3 regions of the Cetobacterium sp. 2G large genome follow, and region 1 is predicted to be linked to each of the others. Evidence: riboswitches for the same ligand, from Rfam matches in the RefSeq annotation. Region 1 holds a riboswitch; each other region holds the start of a gene.
The links. Region 1 has a riboswitch for cyclic di-GMP ahead of H5J23_RS10040 (hypothetical protein). Riboswitches for the same ligand answer to the same signal wherever they lie in the genome.
Positions count from the first base shown of each region.

Region 1 (7,985 bases):
ATTATTTTCCTGAAAGTGATTATAAAAAAGTTGAAGGATATGGAATAGAAGCAAGAGCAACATATTCTGGATTTGATGGAATATTAGCTATTTTAGAAGGGAAAGTCAATTATGAAGAGAATCAGATGACTGAAGATGAGATAAAACTTGGAATAGCTAAAGCACCAACAGAAAAAGGATTTTTCAAAAATGTTGATGCAACATTTGAAATAGGTCATTCAAAAGCAAAAGGAACATTTTTTGAAATAAAGTTTACATATATATTTGATGGAAATATATATATAGAATTCCCAGATATTAAAAAAGATAATGATAGAACAATTATCGGTGGAAGAGTAGAAAAATCTTTCTATTTAGGAAACCCATTGTTACCTATGAATAATAATAATGTAACAGATGGATGGGTAGAGGGAAAGGTATTTGTAGATGAAAATTCAAATGGAATAATGGATGAAAATGAAGATATATATGAAGGAGCAGAAGTTATAGCCCCAGGAGGATCAGGAAGTGTTAAAGAGAATGGAAAGTATTTAATAGGAAATATAACTAATAGAGAAATTCATAAGGTAGAAATAAATAGAGAAACAATTGATCCTATGCTTATTCAAGGAAAAGAGATAATAAGATTTAAAGGTGGAATATCTTCAGGAGTAAATGTAGATATACCGTTAGTTCCAGTTTCGATGATAACTGGAATTATTGAAAATAATGAATCTTCAAGTGAAACTGAATACAGTGGAATATTAGCAGGAATGGATGTAATTTTGAAAAAAGATAATAAAGAGGTAAAAAGAACTCAACCTGAGATAGATGGATATTACTTCTTTGAAGATTTACTTCCAGGAAACTATGAAGTAGAGATTATTCCAACAAGCAAAAGATACAAAGGAGAGTTTGATAAACAAAAAATAGAGATAAATATAAAGACAGGAAGAGAAGGACAGTATTATGAAGATAATAATTTCCTAGTAAAAGATATTGAAATAGTTGAAGATGAGATTTTAGATGAAGAAGAGAAAACAGAGGAACTAGCTCAAGAAAAAGAAAAAATAGAGGAGGGAGAAAATGAAAAAAATAGTTAAAATAGTATTAATGGCATTAGTAGTTTTTAGTATCTCATTTTCAAATGAAAGAGATCCAAGAGAGCAAAAGTTGACATATTTAATTGGAGAAAAAGTTGATAACTTTGAGATAACATCTTTAGATGGGACAAAAACTATAAGTTTAGATCAATTAAAGGGAAAAAAAGTATTTTTAAATTTTACAACAACGTGGTGCCCAGATTGTATAAAGGAAAAGGAGATATTAGGACCAGAGTATGCAGAAAAATATAAGGATAGTAATGTTGAATTTATAATTGTATTTGGTCCGTATAAAACTGATAATAAAGAAAAAGTAGAAGAATACATGAAGAAAAATGGATATACATTTACACCATATTATGATACAGAAGGAAAAGATCTTTATAATCAATTTGGTGTAATAAATATTCCTACAACATTTTTTATAAATGAAGAGGGCATTTTAGAAGATGTAAATGTAGAAACTGGATATAAAGATATGGAATATTTCAAATAGTATGAAAAAAAATTTATAAATTTAAAAAAATTTTTCATAGTGAAAAAAATTAGAAAGAAAATAAATTATTTTTCATACAGACTAATCTAAAAAAAAAAGATACAATATCTATATAAATCATTATTGGGGGAGGATATCAGATGGTAATAAATGAAAGATGTATAAATATATTATCTGTTTTAAATGAAACAAATGAATTTACATTAAAAAGACTTTCAGAAAATTTTAATGTCCATACAAGAACAATAAGATACGATATAGACAATATTAATTATATTTTGAAAATGTATAAATTAGATACAATAAGAAAATGTGAAAAAGGAGTTTTTACAGTAAATTTAAAAAATAATGAGATAAATAAAATAATAAATGATTTTAGTGGAATGTTTTCTGAAAATAGAAGAAGATATTTAAAACTTAAATTATTTTCAAAAGAAATCGTTAATTTAACAAAGGAAGCAGAATATTTAAATACATCTAGAACAACTTTAAAAAAAGATTTAATGATAATAAAAGAGGAACTTTTAGAAAAGTTAGTTGAAATAAAAGAGTTACCTTCAAAGGGAATAAAAATATCTGGGAATGAGGAATTGATAGTTCGAGTTTTGGAAAAAGAAATTTTTGAAATTATAGAAAAGCAATTTATAAATTTACCAAATTTAATAAAAAATATGATTGGGAAGATTGTTGGAGATATTTCTCCAGATATTTTAAGAAATAGAGTAAGAGAGATATTAGGAGAAAATTATAATATAAACTATTATAATAAAGTCTTTTGTAAATTAGCAGCAGTAAACACAAGACATAAATTAGAAAAAAAAATAAAAAAATATAATACTGAAGAGATTACAGAATTTATCCTTTGTGAGTTAGGTGAGGAATTTATAAAAAAAGTAGTAGGAGAAAATAAAAATAAAAAAAAGGATAAAATAGTAGAGATAAAGGATGTATTGAAAGAGGTTGTTGCAGAACTAGAGTTAGATGATGAACAAAATCTTATAGAAAATTTACTTTCAGAAATAAATGAAGTTAGAGAAAGACTTCCAATTCCAGAAAAGATATGTGAAACAAGTTTTTATAAAGAGTTTTCTGAGAAAATAAAAGGAACAGAACTTATAAAGAAAGATATTCAAAGTATATTTTACATAATATATAACAATTTACTACTAAAAAATTATGAAGCTTTTAAAAATATGAAAATTTTGTTTGTTTCAGATGAGGTCGATAGTGTAAAAGATATTATTTTAAATAAATTAAAGATTATGTTTAATTTCCAAGAAATTGATAAAGTTTCATCTCACATATTTGAGATATTTGGTTGTGAAAAAGAATATGATTTAATAATAACTAGTGGAAATATAAATGAAATATTAGAAACACCGATTTATAGAATAAATAGATTTCCTTTAGAATCAAACCTTTTAGATTTAAAGTTTTTTATCTTAAAAAATATAAAATAATAAAAAAGGATTAAATCCAATTATTGGATTTAATCCTTTTTTTTATGTGGGTGTGATTCTTTTATAATTAGGAATAGGAAAAAATAGATTTTTAACTGGAATATTATTATCATAAATTTTAATATTCTCTATTGTAATAACACTGTTAATAATATTATTTTTTTTGTAATTATTAAAGTCTTTTATATCAACAGATTCATAAATTTTAATATTATGTTTTTTATATATTTCTTCAACAAGAGTAGGAATAATTGATTTAGGAAGATACTTAAATACAAAAATATTTCTATTTTTTTCAGTCTCAACCTTAGAAAGACTATACCATACAAAAATACTTTCAAAAAGTGTAAATTTAGGTATAAAAAGATTAATTTCTTTTGTCATTTCATCAATATTTGAGTTAGCAAAGTAGTTTAAATTTAAATTTAAAAATGAATAATCATCCACATGAAAAAGTTCTTTAAGATAACTATAGTTTATCCAAGGATTGATTATATGGAAAAAATTAGGATCTGTATAAACATGATTCCCAAGATATTTTGCAAAAATTGGCCGAACTTCTTCAGCCTTATTATGAATAGATTTATTAAAATGGCTTCTAAAATATTTAAAAATATCTATTAAATCAAGAATTCCACTGAGGCAAGTAGAAGAGATATCTTTGAAACTACTACTTTTTAAAAAGATAAATATTTTATAAAAAAAATCAGTATTATAATAGCTAGGCTTATATTTTAAAGCATCCTTAATTGGGATATCTTCAATTTTCTTTTCATGATTAGAAGCCTTTAAACATATGTAAAAACAAAGTAGAGATATTTCTGAATGATTTGAAAATGGGCAATCTAATAACAAAATAAACTCTGATATATCTTTTCGAACTTTATAGAAATTTTTAATTTTTATAAAATCTGTTAGTTCTTTTCTTAGTTGTTTAGGTAAAAAATCCTTTTCTATAAGAAACTTAAAAGTGAGAAGATAAACAAATTTGTTTATAGAGTAAGGAGATCCTAGTAAGGAGATTCCTTTATTTGTTATTTTAATTTTTAAATGATAAGGAGTAATTAGTTTAGAAACCTCATTAAAGTAGTTATTTAAATTTCTTTTAGTAAGTTCTAAATCTTCACAAATATGTGAAAGCTTAATTTGTCGATCTTTAACTAATCTGAAAACAAGATAAAATATTTTTTGATTTTTAGTAAACTGTTGAGAATTCCTTAGAATATTTCGAGAATTTGGAAAATTTCTAATTTTTTCTATAAGTTGTTCAATCTTTAAATTTCCTGATGGTTCAAGAAAAAGTTCGCAATAAATATCTTCAAGGTGTATTTTAGTATGTTGTGTAGAAAGTAAAAAGATATCACTAATATCTTTTAATGAAGATATTTGATTACTTTTTATAAATTTTAATATTTGTAGATGTTTACTATTGATATACATAACTTTTCCCCCTAGATTATAGTTAAGATAAATATATATAAAATAAATAACGTGACAATATTTACCATTTTTTTATTCTTTTCCTTTTTTTAGAAAAAAAGGAAAAGAATACTTAAGAATGTGTAAGATTAAAAACATAGTTTAAATAAATTTTAATAAATAATTTTTTTGAGAATATATTATATTTTAAAATGGCAAACTATGGGAAACTATAGGACGCAAAGCTATAGGGCCTCTAAAGATGGCAGCCAGTTACACTTAATTTAGATAACAATTTTTTTGTTATATAAACTGAGTATTTTTTTATTTTTTTTCAATAAAAAGGAATAAAAAGAAAACGATAGAAAAAACATTAAATAAAAAAAATATATAAAAAGGGGTGAAGTGAATGAGGGATAAAAAAAAATTAAAAAAATTACTATTTTTATCGGCAGTTCTTATTATTACACGGAACACTTATACTAATGAAAAATCAAAAAATCAAATCATTTTGAAACAAATTACAACAGACAATCAACTACAAGTCAATTTAGATGCACCTTATGAAGAGCAAAATTTAGTAACACCGGGAAGAATAATATTAAAAAATAATGGGGGATATATATACTCTATAGTAGATCCAATTCCGACAGATCCCAAACTTTCAATAGAAGCAAATAAAAAACAAAATATGGAAACAGAAGTAATAGAATTTTATGTATACTCAAATTATCAAGAAACAATAAAAAAATGGGAACTTTTAATCTACGAAGAGGAAGATATACATAGACTTGATCCGATAGGAAAGATGGAAGGAACAGAACTACTTTTAAATAAACCAATAATATTTAATTTTAATAAAAGTAGCATTAAAGAGGGTGATAAATATTATTATACTTTAAAAGTTTACGATAAAGAGGGACGTTTTGATCAAACAGATATATATCCATTAGAATTTACAACTCCTATTAATGCAACTAAGAATGTAGATTTAGCTAATAAAGTGTATGGAGATGATGATGCAGTAATAAGAAATATTCAACTTAAAGGTTCTAAGGTAAGAGTTTATGGTAAAGATCTTCAAGGAGTTCAAAAATTATCAATTAATAATAATCAAATTAATTTAGATTCTAAAGGAGATTTTGCATATGAATACTATACAGATATGATAGGAGATTTAAATTTACCTGTATTAATGACAGATGAAGATGGAAATAATTATGAATATCCAATGTTTGTAGATTTACCTAAATCTTACGATTTTGCAGTTGGTATAGCAGATATATTTGTTGGAAGAAATTATGTTTCAGGAAGTGATGCTATACTTCAAGATAATTATAAATATGATGACAACGTTTTTTCATCAGGAAGATTAGCTTTTTATTATAAAAAAGTTTGGGAAGACTATAGATTAACAGCTCAAGCTGATACTTGGGAGCAGGAAACAAAATATTTATTTAAAGGGTTTTCAAAAAGAAGACCAAGAGATTTATTTGAGAAGTTAGAAAGAGATGATATTGAATTTAATTTAGGAGATGAATCAACATACTATAGAGATACAGATACTGCAGGTAAGTTTTACGTGAAATTGGAAAAACAAAAATCAAGTATCTTATGGGGAAGTTTTAATACTGGTTTCACAGGTAATTACTATGCAGATTATGATAGAAGTTTATATGGTCTTCAAGGGCTATACAATAGCAGTGATTCAACAAAATTTGGAGATACAAGGACACAAGCAAATATTTTTGTGAGTGAACCAGAGACACTATTTACTAGAGATGAATTTAGAGGAACAGGAGGAAGCGTTTACTTTTTAAGTTTCCAAGATATAGTAACAGGTAGTGCTAAAGTAAAAGTTCAAGTAACGGATGGTAGAACAGGAAGAATTTTAAGAGAGATAGAATTACAAGATGGTCGAGATTACGATGTAAATGAACTTCAAGGAAGAATTATTTTAAAAAATCCATTGCCTACAATAATTGCTACAACAGATGATGGAATAATAAAGGATGAACCGTACTATGGAGATAATGTAAATTTAGTAGTAGATTATGAATTCTATTCTAATAATACAGATTTTGCAAAAACAACTTATGGAGTTCGAGGAAAATCTTGGATAACGGATAATGTAGCTATAGGTGGTACTTTAGTATCAGAAGCTAGAGGGGATAGTTTAGAAGATTATGAATTACAAGGAGTAGATGTAACGCTAAGAAAAACAGATAATACTTTTATGAGAGTTGAATATGCTCACTCTAAGGGAACACAAACATTAATAAATAATTTTTCTTTTAATGGAGGATATGATTCGTTTTTAGATAGAGATAAATATGAAGAGATAATTGGTAATCCAATAGGATATTTTAATAATATTTCAGGAGATGCATATTCTATATCTGGAGAAATAGCTTTTAAAGATTTTAGTGAAAAGTTTGATGAGAGAGATAGTGGAACATTCTGGTATAACAGAAAAGATAAAGGATTTTCAAGTGCTGGATTTTCAAATAGCAGTGAACATGATGATTATGGATTTACAAGTGAATTCCAATTGACAGATAAATGGGATATAGGATTTGGAGCAAATAAATTTAAAGAAAATGATGCAGATTCATATGAAAGACAATCGATATCTTTAGAAGAGGATAGAATTAATGCAACTATAGGATATCAATATACAGAAAAATTAAAATTATCTGCTGAATTAGAATATTTAAAAAATAAAGAAAGTGGTATTGAAGACTTAGATGATTCTAACGAAGAAGCTCTATTAGCAGGAGTTAGAGCAGACTACGAGTTTCAGCCTAATAGGACAATATATGGAATAGTACAAACATCAATTTGGGATGAAAACTACGGAGCTAATAATATTTATACTCTAGGAACAGATTTGAGAGTAACAGATAAATTCCGTTTAAAAGCAGAGGGAAGTACTGGAAATAAAGGGAATGGAGCAGAAGTATTAGGAACTTATGATTTTACACCAGACCATAGCTTATACATGGGATATGCACTAGATGATAATAATGATTTTGGATCAAACTATGGACAAGAACATACATTTACAGTGGGACAAAAATTTTTATATGATGAGAAAACATCTATGTACCATGAAAATCAATTTTTAAAGGATAGTGTAGGAAAGGGAATTTTACAATCATATGGAGTTGATTACAACTATTCTGAAGATATAACTTTAGGAGCTTTAATTCAAGATGGAGATATAGATACTTATGATGGAAATCTGTCAAGAACATCTGTAAGTGTTTATAGTAGATATTATAAGAGAGATTTTATGATTAGAAATAAGCTTGAATTTGGAAAAGATAGAGGAGCTGGAATGTCAGCAGATAGATGGGCTACTATAAATAGAGGGAAATTAATATTAAATGATGAGTATACTTTATTTGGAGAGTTTAATTATTTATATAGAGATGCTAAAGAGGAAAAAGATGATAGATCAATTGAAGCAGGATTAGGGCTAGGGTATAGACCTGTTTGGGATGATAGATTGAACCTAATAGGAAA
Region 1 is NZ_JACHTH010000005.1:1,516,939-1,524,923, reverse strand. Features, by position in the region: gene H5J23_RS10060 (hypothetical protein) at 1-1,082, shown strand, start outside; gene H5J23_RS10055 (TlpA disulfide reductase family protein) at 1,066-1,578, shown strand; gene H5J23_RS10050 (HTH domain-containing protein) at 1,719-3,038, shown strand; gene H5J23_RS10045 (helix-turn-helix domain-containing protein) at 3,081-4,478, opposite strand; cyclic di-GMP riboswitch class I at 4,662-4,738, shown strand; gene H5J23_RS10040 (hypothetical protein) at 4,867-7,985, shown strand, end outside.

Region 2 (7,985 bases), on a different contig from region 1:
GGAACAGACCGCTAACTCTTTTATACCTAAATCTATTCCTATTTTTTCATCAGTAAGTTCTACAACATGTTTAGCACTATCTATACCCACTGAGATATACCAATACTTACCATCAAAACTTATTCTTGGATTAGTATATTTCGTATTCATGGGAATCTGCTCTGAAGTTTTTACCCAACCAACTTTTTCAATTAAAACTAAATTTTCTTTTACTTTTAATTTAGAAGTATCATTGTAGAAACTCGGTTTAGCTTTCTTTCTACTCTTGAATTTTGGAAAAGCACTCTGCTTCTTAAAAAATTTTTTATAACTATCACAAGCATCTTTAACAGCTTGTTTTGCTACATTATTTGAAACTTGTGATAACCATTCTAATTCTGATTTCTTAAGTTCTGTTATCTCTTTTCTAAGGATGTTATCAGAGAGAAACTTTCCACCATTTTCGTAGTTTTCTTTTTGTCTATTCAAAGTCCAGTTATATATGAATCTTGCTGTTCCTGTTGATTGCCAAAGAAATAATTCCTGATTTTTATTAGGTTTTAACCTTATCTTCTTTGATAGAATCATCAGAAATCAGCTCCTTTATCATTTGTTTTGCCCTATTTGCTCTCTTTCCTTGAAGTCTACAGCTGAAAACAGTAACTATTTGTACTAGATCTTCTACAAGCTCTTCTTGTTCGATTTTTTCAGTATTGTCTATTATTTCTATTTCAACAGAGTATTTTTTACAAAGATTTTCAATTAGTTCATATCCAAATCTTAATAATCTATCTTTATACAAAAGTACAATTTTTTCAACTTCTCCATCCGTTATGAGATCAACCAGTTTATTGAACCCTTTTTTATTGTAATTTATACCTCTTCCAAGCATGTACAATTTTACATTCTCTATCTGTCTTTCCAAGTCCTCTTTTTGCTTATTAGAGCTAACTCGACAATAACCAATTGTTTTTCTATTTTTTTTAACAATAGTAATTCCTAAAAATTTATTAAGTTGCTCCTCTGAGTAATACCTATATCCACTGTCTGTTTTATGATGTGGCACTAATTTTCCATTAGAATCCCAGTTTCTTAATGTTTGAGCTGTAACATTTAATACTTTTACCATCTCTCTGGTTGAGTAATATTTCATTAATTTCACCTCAACTTATTGTATAATAAAAACTATAAAAATCAGAATTATCTTTCGTAATTTATATTTTTATTTTAACTGTTACTTACCTCTTTTTTCAAAAAAGGCCACCATAATAGTGGCCATAGTTATTTATTATCTTTTTGCTAAAGCTGAAGCATTTGGAACAACTGTTCCATCTGCTTTAATTCCTTCTGTTTGGTTTACAGTAGAAGTATTGTTTACAGTTCCAGCTGTTGGAGTATAACTTGCTTTATACTCTTCATCAGATGTTGTAGTAGGTATTTTACTAAATCTAACAGCTAATGTAGATGTGTTAGTATATTGACCTTCAATTGGATTATTTGTTGTTCCCATTTGCGCTGAATTTATTACAGATTGTAAATTAACTTCTATATTACGAATTGATTTAACCTCAAAATTTCCAGCACTTTTTTCAGTCTCACCAGTTAACGATAAAATTTGACCTCCATTTGTGCTTTCACCAAAACCAGATTCAAACTTTGCATGGCTTTCAATAACTGCGGCTGTTAGTGTATGTGCTAACACGTCGTCACTATCTACATGCTTAAGATTGTTTGTGTTTGATGTATCAGCATTTAATGCTATATTAAGAACTGTTCCTGCTGGAAAGTTAGTTCCATTTGTTTTTCTTATATAAACTTTTCTTGCTACTGTTGAATCAGCTGATGTTCCTGCCATAAGTGTTCCATGATCTAAAACTGCCTTTTTAATAGCGTCTGTTGGTGCTCCATCTGCTGTTCCTTCCGATGATGTAATAACTAATCCTGAGTTAATGATAAACGCTCTTGTTTCAACGTCGATTTGGTTATTTCCGTAAGTTGAGTTATGTACCCCTGTTGATGCTCCAAACGCCATAGCTGATAGTGCAGCTAATCCAAATAAAATCTTTTTCATATTTAATCTCCTCCTTGTTTTCTATAATTTGATTTTCTTAATAAGGTTGTTGCTAATCTCTTCATATATGATTAATTCATAAGGGTCATTTTTCTTCATCCCTTCTAAATCAATAACCTTAGTAACACTTTCCTTTTCATAGATACGTCCCATTGAGTTTCTAGAAACTGTCTTATTCTTTCCTTTAACCTCAATTCCGTACTCTACCCCTCTTTTTAAAGAAGCATTTTTCAAATCAATTTTTAATTTTGTTTTTCCTTTTTCTTCAAAAATCTCATGCTTTACAATATCAATCACAGGTGGTATATCTCCCACATAACCTATCAACTCTAAAGATGCTGAGATTGTAACTCCTGCGTTAGCAACAACTTTCTTCTGGCTCTTATCTAACTCAGGTATCGTAATTGGTACGCAGTTTAAATGAAACCCATACTCTCCAACTGGAGTCCCCTTAGGTGCATTAGCATAAACTTTTAATATCCCAACATCACCAGATTTAACTGTTAAAATCTTTGGATAAAGCTCTACCCATTTACTCATATCCCCACGAATAATACTTCCTGGTTCTACTGAGAATTTATATCTTATAGTTTCCATCCCATTATTTGGAAAGTAAAACTCTTGATAACCATTTCCATTGTCAAATCTCTTTTCAAACCCATCTGGCATTATATGAAAACTGTAACTCAAAAGATTCACAATAAATAAAAACATTACTAATATATACTTCAAAAAAATACCCCCTAGAATTTAAATAAAAAAAAGTTGCAATAAGAATAATACTCTTAATCTTAAAGATTAAAAGTACTACCTATTGCAACTGGCTGCCATTTTACAGGCCCTTTAGTTTTGCGTCACACAGTTTCCTGTGCTTTGCCATATGAAAATGTTTGAAAAAAACCCTTGTTGAATTAATTTTATACTGAAATTTATGAAATGTGAATTTGAAAAAAAATATAAAAAAATTTAGAAATTTTCAAAGTGGTTTTTAAATATTCAAAATACTCTACTTATACCATCAAAAATTTATTGTTCCTTTTTTTAGAAGATTTGAAATTTTATAAGCAATCCATTAAAAACTTTCAAATTTACAATTCCTTTAAATTTGAGTAATACTAATTATAATAGTTTGTATTTTCAATAAAAAAGAGGTGAAAATTATGAGAAAAAAACGATTAAAAGAACTCACTTTTTTATTAGCAGCACTAATAGTGATTTCTAATGTTTCTCTTTCACAAAGCGAAGCAGATGAGGTAACAATTAGCACCATGGGGACAATTGACTTTAACAGATTAGAACAAAACAAGAATGAAGTAAAAAAGGTTATTTATCCTGGAAGGTTTACTTTGGAAAATAGAGGAGCTTATATATACTCTTTGGTAGATCCTGTTCCAATTGAACCAAAACTTTCCTTAGGAACTGAATCAAGGGTGGCTCTTCAAAGTGAGACCATCCCATTTTATATTTACACGAACTATCCTAATAACATAGCTCGATGGGAGTTATCTATATACTCAGTTGAAGATGAGAATTTGATAGCACCTATAGAAGTTATTAAAGGTGACTCTCTTAATGTAAATGAGATGTTATCTTGGCAGTATAAAGAAAAAATTAATCCAAATGATGGTGATGAATATCTTTATAAATTAAGAGTTTATGATAAATATGGAAACTTTGATGAAACAAATATGGAAAAATTTACTTTTCAAGAGAGTGTTGAAAATAATAATATTGAACACAACTTCTTTGGAAAAGATAACACTAAGTCTAGAAGTATCTTAGTTACTGGTTCTAGGGTTAGAGTTTATGGAAAAGGTTTAAATACTATACGAACTATTGATTTAAATGGTCAACCTCTAGAGGTTGATAAAAATGGAAACTTTGTATATGAGATGTATACAGAGAATGAGGGAGAGAAAATTTTAAATGTTAAGTTATACGATAATCACGGAAAAGAGTATAACTATGATATGAGGGTAGATATTCCACGAAGATATGATTTCTTAGTGGGTATGGCTGACATCTTCATTGGGCAAAACTATGTATCTGGAAATGAAGCTATTTTAGCTCCAAATAATGAGTATGATGGTGATTTATTTAGTACAGGTAGATTGGCATTTTACTATAAGGGACTTTGGGAGAACGGCTACAGAGTAACTGCTCAAGCTGATACTTGGGCTAATGAATTTGATTATATGTTTAAAGACTTCTCTAAAAGAACTTCTAGAGAGATGTTTGAAAAACTTGAAAGAGATGATATTGAATTCAATTTAGGAGATGACTCTACATACTATAGAGATACTGAAACAGCTGGTAAGTTCTACTTAAGAGTAGACAAAGATAAATCTCATGCTATGTGGGGAAGTTATAATACTGGCTTTACTGGTAACTACTATGGTGACTATGATAGAAGTTTATATGGAGCAAAAGCTGAGTACCAAAGTTTGCAAGGTACTGATTTTGGAGAAAGTAAATATCAAGTTAAAGCATTTATTTCAGAGCCTGAAACACTTTTCTCATCAGATGAATTTGCAGGAACAGGAGGAAGTGTTTATTTCCTAAGTTTCCAAGATATTGTTACTGGAAGCGCTAAACTTAGAGTTGAAATTAGAGACCCTAGAACAGGAAGAGTTTTAAGAGATATTGTTCTAGAAGAGTTTAGAGACTACGAGATAAATGAACTTCAAGGTAGAATCATCTTAAAAAATCCATTACCTACAATTATAGCTGATGGTGGTTCTGGAGATATTATAAAAGAGATGCCTTACTACGGAGAATCAGTAGTATTAGTTGCAGATTATGAGTTCTACTCTTCTGACACAGATTTTTCTAAATTAACATATGGTACACGAGGTAAAGCTTGGTTAACAGACAATATAGCTCTTGGTGGAACTTTAGTAAATGAGGCTAGAGGAGATGGCTTTGAAGATTATGAGCTTCAAGGTGCAGACTTAACTTTAAGAAAAACAGATAACACATATTTAAGAATGGAGGTAGCACATTCTAAAGGTTCACAAAATATAATTAATAACTTTTCATATAATGGTGGTTATAACTTAGATTTAACGAAAAAAGATTGGGAGGATATATTAAATTATAAAGATTTAAATTCTCTTTACAATAATATTGATGGGTATGCATATTATTTAGAAGGAGAGGTGGCTTTAAAAGATTTCAATGAAGGATTTGGAAATGCTGATAGAATGGGGTTCTGGTATCGTAAAAAAGAGAGAGGATTCTCTAGAGCTGGTCTTGCAAACTCTGCTGAAATAGATGACTATGGATTTGAATTAGATTATGAATTAAATGAAAGATGGGATTTATCACTTGGAGCTAGTAAATTTAAAGAAACCGATCAAGATTTCGTAAATCCTGGATTTAATCAAGTAGAGGAAGATAGAGCTGATATTCTACTTTCTTATAAATATAATGAAAAACTGACTCTTTCAACAGAGTTAGAGTATTTAAAAAATAAAGAGTGGAATTATAATAATGAGTTTGCTAAAGAGGAGGCTATCCTTTTAGGAGTTAGAGCAGACTATGAATTCCTACCTAATAAAACTGTTTATGTTGAAGCTCAAACAGATGTACTTTCTGATAACTATGAAGCGAATAACCTATATACTTTAGGAACAAACTTAAAAATAGGTGAAAAACTAAAGCTTAATGCTGAAGGAAGTACAGGTAATAGAGGTCAAGGAGTTCAAGCTATGTTAGGTTATGACTTAACTCCTGAACACAATATATATGCAGGATACGCTTTAGAAAATGACAATGGACTATTTAATGATGGTAATAATAGTATCTTCACTGTGGGACAAAAATTTAAATACAATGATAATTTAAATATGTTCCATGAAAATCAGTTTGTTGATCAAAATAGTGGAAGAGGTTTCTTACAAACTTATGGTTTAGATTATGATTATACATCTGACTTAAGCTTAGGAACTTTAATACAACAAGGTGACTTAGATACAAATAATGGAAAATTAGAAAGAACATCTGTAAGTTTATACAGTAGATACTACGGTAAAGACTTTATGATTAGAAACAAATTAGAGTATGGAAGAGATAGAGGAAATAATCTATCAGCTGACACTTGGGCAACTATAAATAGAGCTAAAAAAGTTATAGATGAAGAGTATACTCTATTTGGAAAGCTTAACTATATCTATAGAGACTCTTTCTATGATAAAGATGATAAATCTGCTGAAGCTGGAGTTGGATTAGCTTATAGACCTATTTGGAATGATAGACTTAACTTAATCGGTAAGTATGAATATGTTTACAATATGGGAATTGATAGCCAATTAAACTCTACAAATGATGAAAAAGCTCATGTATTATCTTTAGAGGGAATCTACGAATTTAATCAAAGATGGGATATTGGTGCTAAATACGCTGTAAGACTTGAAAGTTTAAGAGCTGGACAAGGAGAAGGAGAATGGTATGATTCTAACTTAGATCTTTATGCAGTAAGACTAAACTATGAGTTTATTAAACAGTGGTATGCTTTTGGAGAATATCATCTACTTAGAGATATGAAGGATGACTCATATGAACATGGAGCGATAGTAGCAGTATATAGAGAAGTGGGACAAAACTTCAAAGTTGGAGTTGGATACAACTTCTCTAAATTTGATGACGACTTAACAGACTTAGACTATAATGCCAAAGGTTGGTTTATCAACCTAATCGGTAAATTCTAATAGGGAGGGCATATGAAAGTCAAAAATTATGTAAAACTCATTTTATTTGCAATTTTAAGTTTTTTCACAACAACCATGGCTTATTCAGCCAGTCCAACACCTTTTACAGGGCGTGAACAAGAGGTTGGGTATATATCACAACAAACAGGTTCTTCTTCTGGAAACGTAAGCGTTAGAGCTATTGATCTTTCAGATGGAACAATTGCTGCAACATATAATAATATTTATTCATATACTCCAGGGCAATTAGTAAATGCCTTTGGATATAATAGCCAAGATAATTTTATGTACGCTATTAGACAAAGAAAATTTAATGGTCAATTCCAAATCGTTTTAGAAAGAATTGGTAAAGATCCTAATAATACTTCAAAACTTTTAGTTGAAACTATAACAGGTCCTTTAGCTACTTCTTCTGAAAGAATAGCAACTAATGGACAATATGGAAAAACATATGTCAATACAGGTACATTTGATTTAGCTGGAAATATGTATATTATAGCTGGAAATCAAGATAAAACGTATATCTATAAAATTACTAGAACACAAGATATAGGTGTAACTACAGCAATAAATACAACAAATGATTATGTAGTTGAAGCTATAGTATCTGGAATCCCTAGCGGTATTGAACTAGGTGACTGGGCATATAACCAAAAAGATGGGCGACTTTACTTTGTAAATAGAGATGTGGAGGGAAATATCTACTCTATGTCAACAAGTGGTGGTAACCTTACAAAGTTATCAACTACTAAAGGTCCTGGAGTTGAGTTTACTGGTGAAGATATAGTTGGAGTTTTCTTTGATAATAATAACAATCTCTATATATATAATACTAAAAACGGTAAAACTTTTAAAGTTAACGTAGCTGGAGACAAAGTTATTGTACCGTATATAGATGATTTAGGTCCTGCTGGAGGAGGAGACGGAGCTAGAAATATTGAGAAACCTGTAACTACAAAACCACAGATAAAAGTTTCAAAAGAGTTTTTAACAGGTGAAGGGCTTCCTATTTATGATGATACTAACAAAGTATTAAAACTTAAATATAAAGTTACTATTCAAAACCTTAATAACTTAATACTTCCTCATTTGAACTTGACAGATGAGTTAAATTTTGATCATATTTCAAATACAAGTGGTATTAAATTTGAAGCTAGTTCATTACCTACAGGTGCTACTTTAGACGTTAATACTGGAGAAATTTCAAATATTATGCTTCCTGGAGC
Region 2 is NZ_JACHTH010000006.1:12,450-20,434, forward strand. Features, by position in the region: gene H5J23_RS10555 (RNA-guided endonuclease TnpB family protein) at 1-567, opposite strand, end outside; gene H5J23_RS10560 (IS607 family transposase) at 533-1,132, opposite strand; gene H5J23_RS10565 (hypothetical protein) at 1,268-2,050, opposite strand; gene H5J23_RS10570 (hypothetical protein) at 2,072-2,782, opposite strand; cyclic di-GMP riboswitch class I at 2,863-2,938, opposite strand; gene H5J23_RS10575 (hypothetical protein) at 3,211-6,759, shown strand; gene H5J23_RS10580 (DUF11 domain-containing protein) at 6,772-7,985, shown strand, end outside.
Region 2: it holds a riboswitch for cyclic di-GMP, as region 1 does, so the genes downstream of both, H5J23_RS10570 (hypothetical protein) here and H5J23_RS10040 (hypothetical protein) in region 1, are expected to answer to the same signal.

Region 3 (7,985 bases), on a different contig from region 1:
TCCTTTCTCATCTAAAACTTTAATAAGTATATTTTCAAATAGCCCTTCTTTTTCTTGATCTTTTAGATTTAAACTTTTATCCACTTGAATCTCACCAACTATAGTAACCATTGGTTTTATAGGAATGTGAGCAGTTACTGTTCCAACTTGTTGACCTAGTATTTTTATCTTTGTATCTCCAATTGTATATGATGGTTTTCTAATAGTTGGTTTCATATCATAAACTATTTTATTTGGAACTCCAAAGAACATAGCCTCTCCATTTTCATCTGTATCTATCTCTTGGTCTCCAATTTTTACAGCTACATAGTCCACTCTTTCTTCATCAGTATCCATAACTCCATTGTCATTTTTATCTAGAAAAGTTACAACTTTAACTCTAGTGCTATCAATACTTTCTAATGGTTTTTTAATATTTTTCAAATCCATAACTCTATTTATACCAGCAGAGTATCTTTGAGCACCAGTTTCATCAAAGTTAACTTCACCTCTAAGCCAGTTATCATAATCTAAAGTAAATCTAAATGTAAACTTCTCTTTATATGAATCTGAATATCCAAACTCAAATGAGTAATCAAGTATGCTAAAGATATTTTTATTTGTTAATCTTAAAGTTGTTTCTAAATCCTTTCCATCCTCTAGCCAGTAGTTTGTAAGTTGTACGTTATATTTTTTTAATCCATTGTAATACATATTAACTTCATAACTATCCTCTTGGTTTAAAGATTTGTTGTAATCTAGAGAAAGTAAAAAATCTTTCCAACCTTTGCTAATATTTAACCCAACACTTTCATCATTACGATTATTTTGCTCAATATTATATTTTGTCTTACTCCATTCATAGTTAATTTGGAAAATTCCTGTTGGATTATATGTTATAGAGTAACTTTCATCTGATTTCTCATCAAAATACTTTCCATAGTGTGCTCTATCAACTATAAATCTAAAATCTTTTATATCAATTTGGAATGTTCCATCATATGAATATCTATCTTTGTTACTAACTCCCTCGTCATTAACTACACTTGTATTTAGTGCTCGCTCTGTTCCAAGTACCAAAGTATAAGGGAATCTATAGATATAGTTACTGTATACAACCTCTCCTCTAATATGTTCTAAATACTCAATTCGATTATCTCCAACATCCTCAGGTTCATGTACATATCCTAATCCTAAAGTTAGGTTTTGAGTGATACCATGATATAGATTAGCATTTATTGAATATCTATCATATTGATCCACTTCACGAAAAGAGATATCATACTCTGTCTCTCCTTTGTTTTGTTGGAAGTAATTTGCAGCAGTATCTATGTCTATTGTGTATATTCTTCCATCTGGTTGATAAACTCTTAAAGTATAACGTCTGTTCTCTTGAATCTCTGAGTTATCAAACTCCACTGTTCCATCAACAGCATCTTTAACTTCAATTGGAAATCCTAAGTATAACAGTTCTACTCTACTTCCAATAGGTACAGTTTCTTGAATTACATAATTTTTACCTTTAATGTAATATCCACGCTCTTTTCTAAAGCTTGCTGCCCACTCTCTAACTCCTCCGCTACCATTATTTTCAAGTTTTAAAGAGTGATTTTTATAGACATCAGGATAGTATAAGCTTGTATTTCCTAAATTATTATTTCTCACATCATAAGCTGTTGTGAACTCTCCGTAAAGCAGTGGTCCTTGATATTCTAAATTTCCTGTCCAATCAGTTTCCGTTTTTCTATCACTAGAATCTTTTCCAGCTTTATTTAAAACTCCTTGAAAATCAAAACGCATATATCCCACATCAAATAGAGTACGCTCACTTGTAAACATAAGCTCTCCAGCATTTTTAGCATCAATTAATCCATCTTTAACATTTGCTAAATATGCCTCTATCTCTGCTGACGTTTCAAAGCTAAGTCTCATTGAAACACTAGATTTCTCTTGATCTATATGGAGTTCTCTTAAAAATAACTCTTTAATTTTTTCACTCTCTACAAAGAAATCACTTTGCTCAACTACAACATAGGAATCACTAGGTTTTAGTTCAACCTCTTTAACATCTGTTCCTAAAGTTGCTTTTAAAATCTCACTTTGTATTGTATAGTCTTTAAATCCTATTGCATTAAATAGACTTATAACAGGAAGGTATATTTTATTGTCTTGAATTATAATGGGATATACATCACTAACTTTTGCACCGTTAACTTTTAAACTGAAAAAGTCTTCTCTTTCTTGAACTCCTTGAAGTTCATTAGAAAAAATTTCATACTCTTCCTCTGTTATCATATTCAAACGTTTTAATTCATTTAGTTCTTCTAAAGTAAATTCTGCTGAATATGTTAGTAACGAAAAACATATAAATGCTAGTAAATATATGTTTAATCTTAATTTCAAGACTACACCCCCCTTTTTTTAGCTATTTTATTTTTTCTTCATACAAGACTTTTTTGCTTAGAGAATCTTTAATTATCAATGTATTATATTTGGAAAAATTTTTTATTAAATCTTTATCATGTTTTACTAATTTTTGATTTAGTTTTAATGCTTTAATTTTTTCATTTTTTAGTAGCCTTAGATTACCAATATAAGCTGGATTTTTCCCCTTATTTTCAGCTAAATAGAAATCTAATGTTCCTCTTCTTTCTCCAACATTAGCAATCAATCCATAAAAATTAAGATTATTTTCTTTTAGAGTAACCGAAAAATCTTTTAAAAATATTTTAGGATTTAAATCTCCAACATATCCTGCTAAATCCATTTTTAGATGTGTTAAAATTTGAACTGTAGAATTTTCTTTTGAATTTAGTTTAGGCAGTGCTATCTCTTTTACACCAACTGTAACTAAGTATTCACCTTTCGGTGCACCTTTTGGTGCTTTTATAAAAATTTTAAATTTTCCACTACGCCCTGGTTTTAAAGTAACTGTTGTAGGAAATATCTCTATCCAGTTTTTCATAGATTTTTCTATTCCTTCATCAGTTAGATAAAGTTGATATTTTAAGGTGTTTTGAGTTGGATTATATAAAGTGTACTCCTGAACCTCTCCTTTACCATCTATTTTTTTATCAAAAGTAACAGGATTTATATTTACATATCCAAAGATATTTACTACTAAAAGGAAAAAAAGAATAAAAATGTTTTTCATAAAACTGCCCCCATGTTTTAATTTAGTGTATAATTCTCTTAAAAAAAGAGAGAATAGAGCTTCTCTCTAAGTTTAAAGGAATTATTATTTTCCTGATCCTGCTGCTTCATAAGTTACTGTTAATGTTGGCATAGCATCTGTAGAAACTTTATTGTCATAAGCTCCTGATCCTGCTGTTGTTGGAACTGAACCTGCTGCTATTGTAGATGTTATTGTTCCTAGATGCTCTCCTCCTGAAAGTGGTGCTTTATATTCGTAAGAATCTACTCCAATATTAGGAGCATTCGTATCTCCAGTCCCATTTACAAGTCTTAAATTAGAAGTTATTTGATTTGCAGGAATTGCTGCTGATCCAACTTTTGTTAAAGTTGTAGTTGTCTTATTTAATGCGATAGTTACATTACCATTATTTTTTGTATCAACTGCTCCATCCGTACCAGTCACTTTAACTTTGAAATTTTTAGCTATTACTGAATCTCCTTTGTCACTTCCTCCAACAATTTTATGATCTAATAAAAGTTCATCTAATATTGTTCCTGCCTCATCTGTTATAACTAGTGCATTAGCTGGCTTTACAACCTCTGCTATTACTCTTACTGGTACTGATGCTCCATTTTCTTTATCTCCTGGGTTTGCTGCAAACGCCGCCATTGATAATGCTATGATTCCGAATAAAACTTTTTTCATTTTGTTTCCTCCCATATGTATTTTTTTTATTTATGTTCCCTAATATATATCAAGTTTTTTGATATTAAAGTTTTTTCTTAGTTATCTCTTCATATGTTGATGAATCTCTAAGTCTAATTCCAGATATATCACTCTTTTTCATTTTTTTCATAGTTAGAACTACATCCTGTGTTGCTTCAACTCCTATTCTTCCTTTTTCCAATGTTTCATATCCATCGTTATTACCAATGATATCTATGTTATACCAAATACCTCTTTTAGAAGTATTATTTTTAACATTAAAAGAGATTACTGTTTCCTTCTCTTTATTTTCACTTATTTTTAAGTTACTTATTTCTAATTTTGGTTTTAAATCCCCCACATAGGCTACAATTTCCAAATTAACATTTAATGCCATACGTGCTGCTGCTGCAACATTTTTTCCATCATCTTTTGCTAATTCTGGTACAGGAACTGATTTAAAGTTTAAAAATGTTGAGTATTCTCCCTCTGAAGTTCCTTTAGGTGCTTTTATATAAACTTTTAAAGTGCTCTCACTTCTTGGTTTAATTGTTATTATTTTAGGACTAAACTCAATCCATTTATCCATATGTCCTTTATACTCACCTGTTCCAGGTAGTGGTACTATTTTAAATCTTTGTGTTTTTGTGCTGTTGTTATACATTGTAAATTCTTGGTAGCCTCCCCCACCATCTATACGTTTTTCAAAAAATGTTGGTGTAATATGAAATGGAAATGTTATAGAAAAAATTAGTAAAAACATTAAAATAATTTGATAAATTTTCCTCATTTGTCCCCCCTAGACTATTTTGTAATTTAAAAAACATTGTATTTTCCCATCCTTTTTTTAGTAAAAAAAGACGATTTTTAGACTAAAATTTATGGAAATAAAAAAGCACTTAGCTTTTGTATTTATAATTACAAAAGTTAAGTGCAACTGGCTGCCATTTTAAAGGCCCTATAGCTTTGCGTCCTTCAGTTTCCTAAAGTTTGCCGTATTGAAATGCTATTATATATTATTTTTTTTATTTTTTCAATTAGAAATTTTTTTATTTTTTTTTAAAAAAACTTCTATAATACCAATAAAGTTTTTTATTTCAAACCATTTCAACTTTTATTAGTACACAATATTGTAGTCAAATTAATATACAAAACCTAACTTATTTTTCCTTTTTTTTGAAAAAAAGAAACAAATAAAAAAATTAATAATATTTTTGAAATTGCTAAATATATTGGACGATATCTCGCGCGTCCTGCAATAGCTGAATATAGGATTACTGATATTACGGACTCCTCTGTTACATTTTGGTATCAAAAACCTGACTCTCCAAAGAAAATATTTCTAACTCTTCCCATGACTCAATTTATTGGAAGATTATTAGCACATATTCCACCTAAAAACTTTAAAATGATTAGAAGATTTGGGCTATATTCTAGAAGATATAAAAATAAAAAACCCAAGAAAATTAAGCTTTTTAAAGGCAAAATTTCTTGGGCTGAACGTATTTTTAAAACCTTTAAGACGAATCCATTAATTTGCCCTAAATGTAACTCTAATCTTGTTCTTTTAGAAATATTCCATATTAAATATGGTGTAATATTTCCTAAAACTGGTTTTTCTTAATACGTTAACTCAAATAACTATTCACCCGCACAACACCTGCGGTATTTTGTGGTATTCACAACTTTGAGCTTTCGCATTATTATACTATTTTTTTTGTCTTATCTCAAATTTTTCAGTATTTTTTTGCCTAAATTTTTTCTATAATTTCCTTATATAATAAAAAAGCATTCTTTTAATTTAATAAAAGAATGCTTTCTATATTCAATTATTTATTTACTCTATTAACTCTCAGAGCATTAAATTTATTTTTGTAACTCTCTTTTTATCATTATTTCTAATAATTTTGAATAATCAAACTCATAAGTTTTGCAAATTTCTTTTCCTAAATATTCGTATAACGAAAGAAGTTCTTTTACATCTGTTCCATCAATTTCAGTTACGATTTCTTCATCGTCCAACATAATACTTAATTTCATTCCCCTTAGCTTATTAAATTAACTATTACAAATAATCTACTAAATTAAATATTAAATTATTTTTTTATTTCTAATAAATTATATATTATTTTTTATTTTTTTTCAATCATAATTGCTAAAGGAACTATTCCCTATTCTAAACTACAATCTATCGTCTCTAACACTAACAAGTTTCTAACTAACTACTAAACAAATAAGAAAATATTATTCTAAAAAGGATATATATAAAAAGAAAGTAAAAATAAATAGAAATACTAAATGAGGTGAATCTTATGATAAGAGCTTTTAAATTAATGTTTTGGTTTTTATTTATCCCTTTGCTTAAAATGATACCAACAGACACCAAAGAATTTTTAAAAAATCCTAAAAATAAAGATATAATTTATCCTGATGAAACTCTTTATTCAGCTTACAATAATTCATTTAATTCTTTTTTAATAACTAACACTAGAATAGTTAGTGTTTTTAAATTAAGAAATAGAATAAATATATTTTCAGTTCCACTTTTCCAACTAGGAACTTTATGTACTTACAGCTTTAAACCTCTTAATTTAAAAATGATATGTATAACCTCTTCTCCTGGGTATAACTTTTACTGGTTTTTCAAATATGGTGTGAATATGGAAAATCTTTCTAATGAAATCTCAAAAGTTGTTGCAGATGTTCAAATTAGTGGCGGGTCTAAATTACAAAAAATATTTTAAATACTGAAAAAATTAAAGGGCATGTTTGTAATAAAAACTACAAACATGCCCTCATTTAATCAAATACTATCTCTTTGAAATTTTATTTTTTACAACCTCATAAATATAGAACAATATAGGAATTAATATCAATGTTAATAGTGTAGAAAATATAAGTCCAAAAATAACTGCTATAGCCATTCCCTTATACATTTCACTACCTTGCCCAATTCCTAAAGATAAAGGAACCATTCCAAATACTGTTGTCATTGTTGTCATAAAAATTGGTCTTAGTCTCGTTCTTCCAGCCTCTAATATAGCTTCTTTTAAAGGTAACTCTCTTTCTAAAAGAATCTTTATATAATCTATTAAAACTATTGCGTTATTTACAACTATTCCTGCTAGCATAATGATTCCAACAAAAACCATTGTATTGGTCTTTTGCCCAGTTAATAAAAGTCCACTATAGACACCTATAACTGAAAGAGGAACTGTTCCCATAACAATAACTGGTAAAATATATGATTCAAATTGTGCTGCAAGTATAAAATAAACTAAGAACATCGCTACTACAAAGGCTGCCTTTAACTGCTCATTTACTTCAGCCATATTTCTTCCACTTCCACCAAAAGAATATGTTATCGTTTTAGGTAAACCTGCTTCGTCTAAAATCTCTTTTATATACTTTTGACCTGTCACTAAATCGAGCCCATTCGTAGTATTAGCATCAATGGTTACCATTGTAATCTTATCCTCTTTATCTATTCCGTAAGCTCCCTCTCCTATTTCAAAAGTAGCTATATCTTTAAGTTTTACAACTCCACCATCTTTTGATTTTATTCTTAGCTCTTGAACCTTTTCAGGTGAGTTTCTAAACTCTTCACCAAGTCTTAAACTTACGTCTACCTCTTCATTTGCTGTTTTTATCTTTATTGGAGCTCCACCTAATATTTGGTAACTTACTGAAAGCGTTAAATCATTAACTTTAACTCCATAGTATTCCATTTTTTTTCTATCTAAAAGTATTCTCACTTCTGGATTTCCATTGACCATAGAGTTATTTATATCTGTAAATCCTGGATTTGCTGCCATTTTTTCTGAAATTACTTTTGAAACATAACCTAATTGATTTAGATCATCAGATTTTAAAATTAAAGTTATATCTCTTCCTGTTCCTCTTCCAAAAGCCATTCTAGGAACTAAGTTTAACTTTACATCTGGAATATGTGATATCTTTTTTCTCGTTTCATTCATAATCTCTTGAACTTTTTTATCTCTATCACTTTTAGGACCAATATCTATCATAACAGAAACAGCTTCTTTACTAACTGAAGATATAAATTTTTTCGTTTGTGGATCTTTCCCAACAATAGCTTCTAACTCTTTTGTAATTCTATTTGATTTTTCAATCTCCATACCACTTGGCATTTCAGCTATAATAG
Region 3 is NZ_JACHTH010000007.1:312,690-320,674, forward strand. Features, by position in the region: gene H5J23_RS12050 (hypothetical protein) at 1-2,382, opposite strand, end outside; gene H5J23_RS12055 (hypothetical protein) at 2,405-3,133, opposite strand; gene H5J23_RS12060 (hypothetical protein) at 3,218-3,820, opposite strand; gene H5J23_RS12065 (hypothetical protein) at 3,885-4,610, opposite strand; cyclic di-GMP riboswitch class I at 4,750-4,825, opposite strand; gene H5J23_RS14350 (transposase) at 5,022-5,444, shown strand; gene H5J23_RS12075 (hypothetical protein) at 5,687-5,860, opposite strand; gene H5J23_RS12080 (hypothetical protein) at 6,133-6,564, shown strand; gene H5J23_RS12085 (efflux RND transporter permease subunit) at 6,631-7,985, opposite strand, start outside.
Region 3: it holds a riboswitch for cyclic di-GMP, as region 1 does, so the genes downstream of both, H5J23_RS12065 (hypothetical protein) here and H5J23_RS10040 (hypothetical protein) in region 1, are expected to answer to the same signal.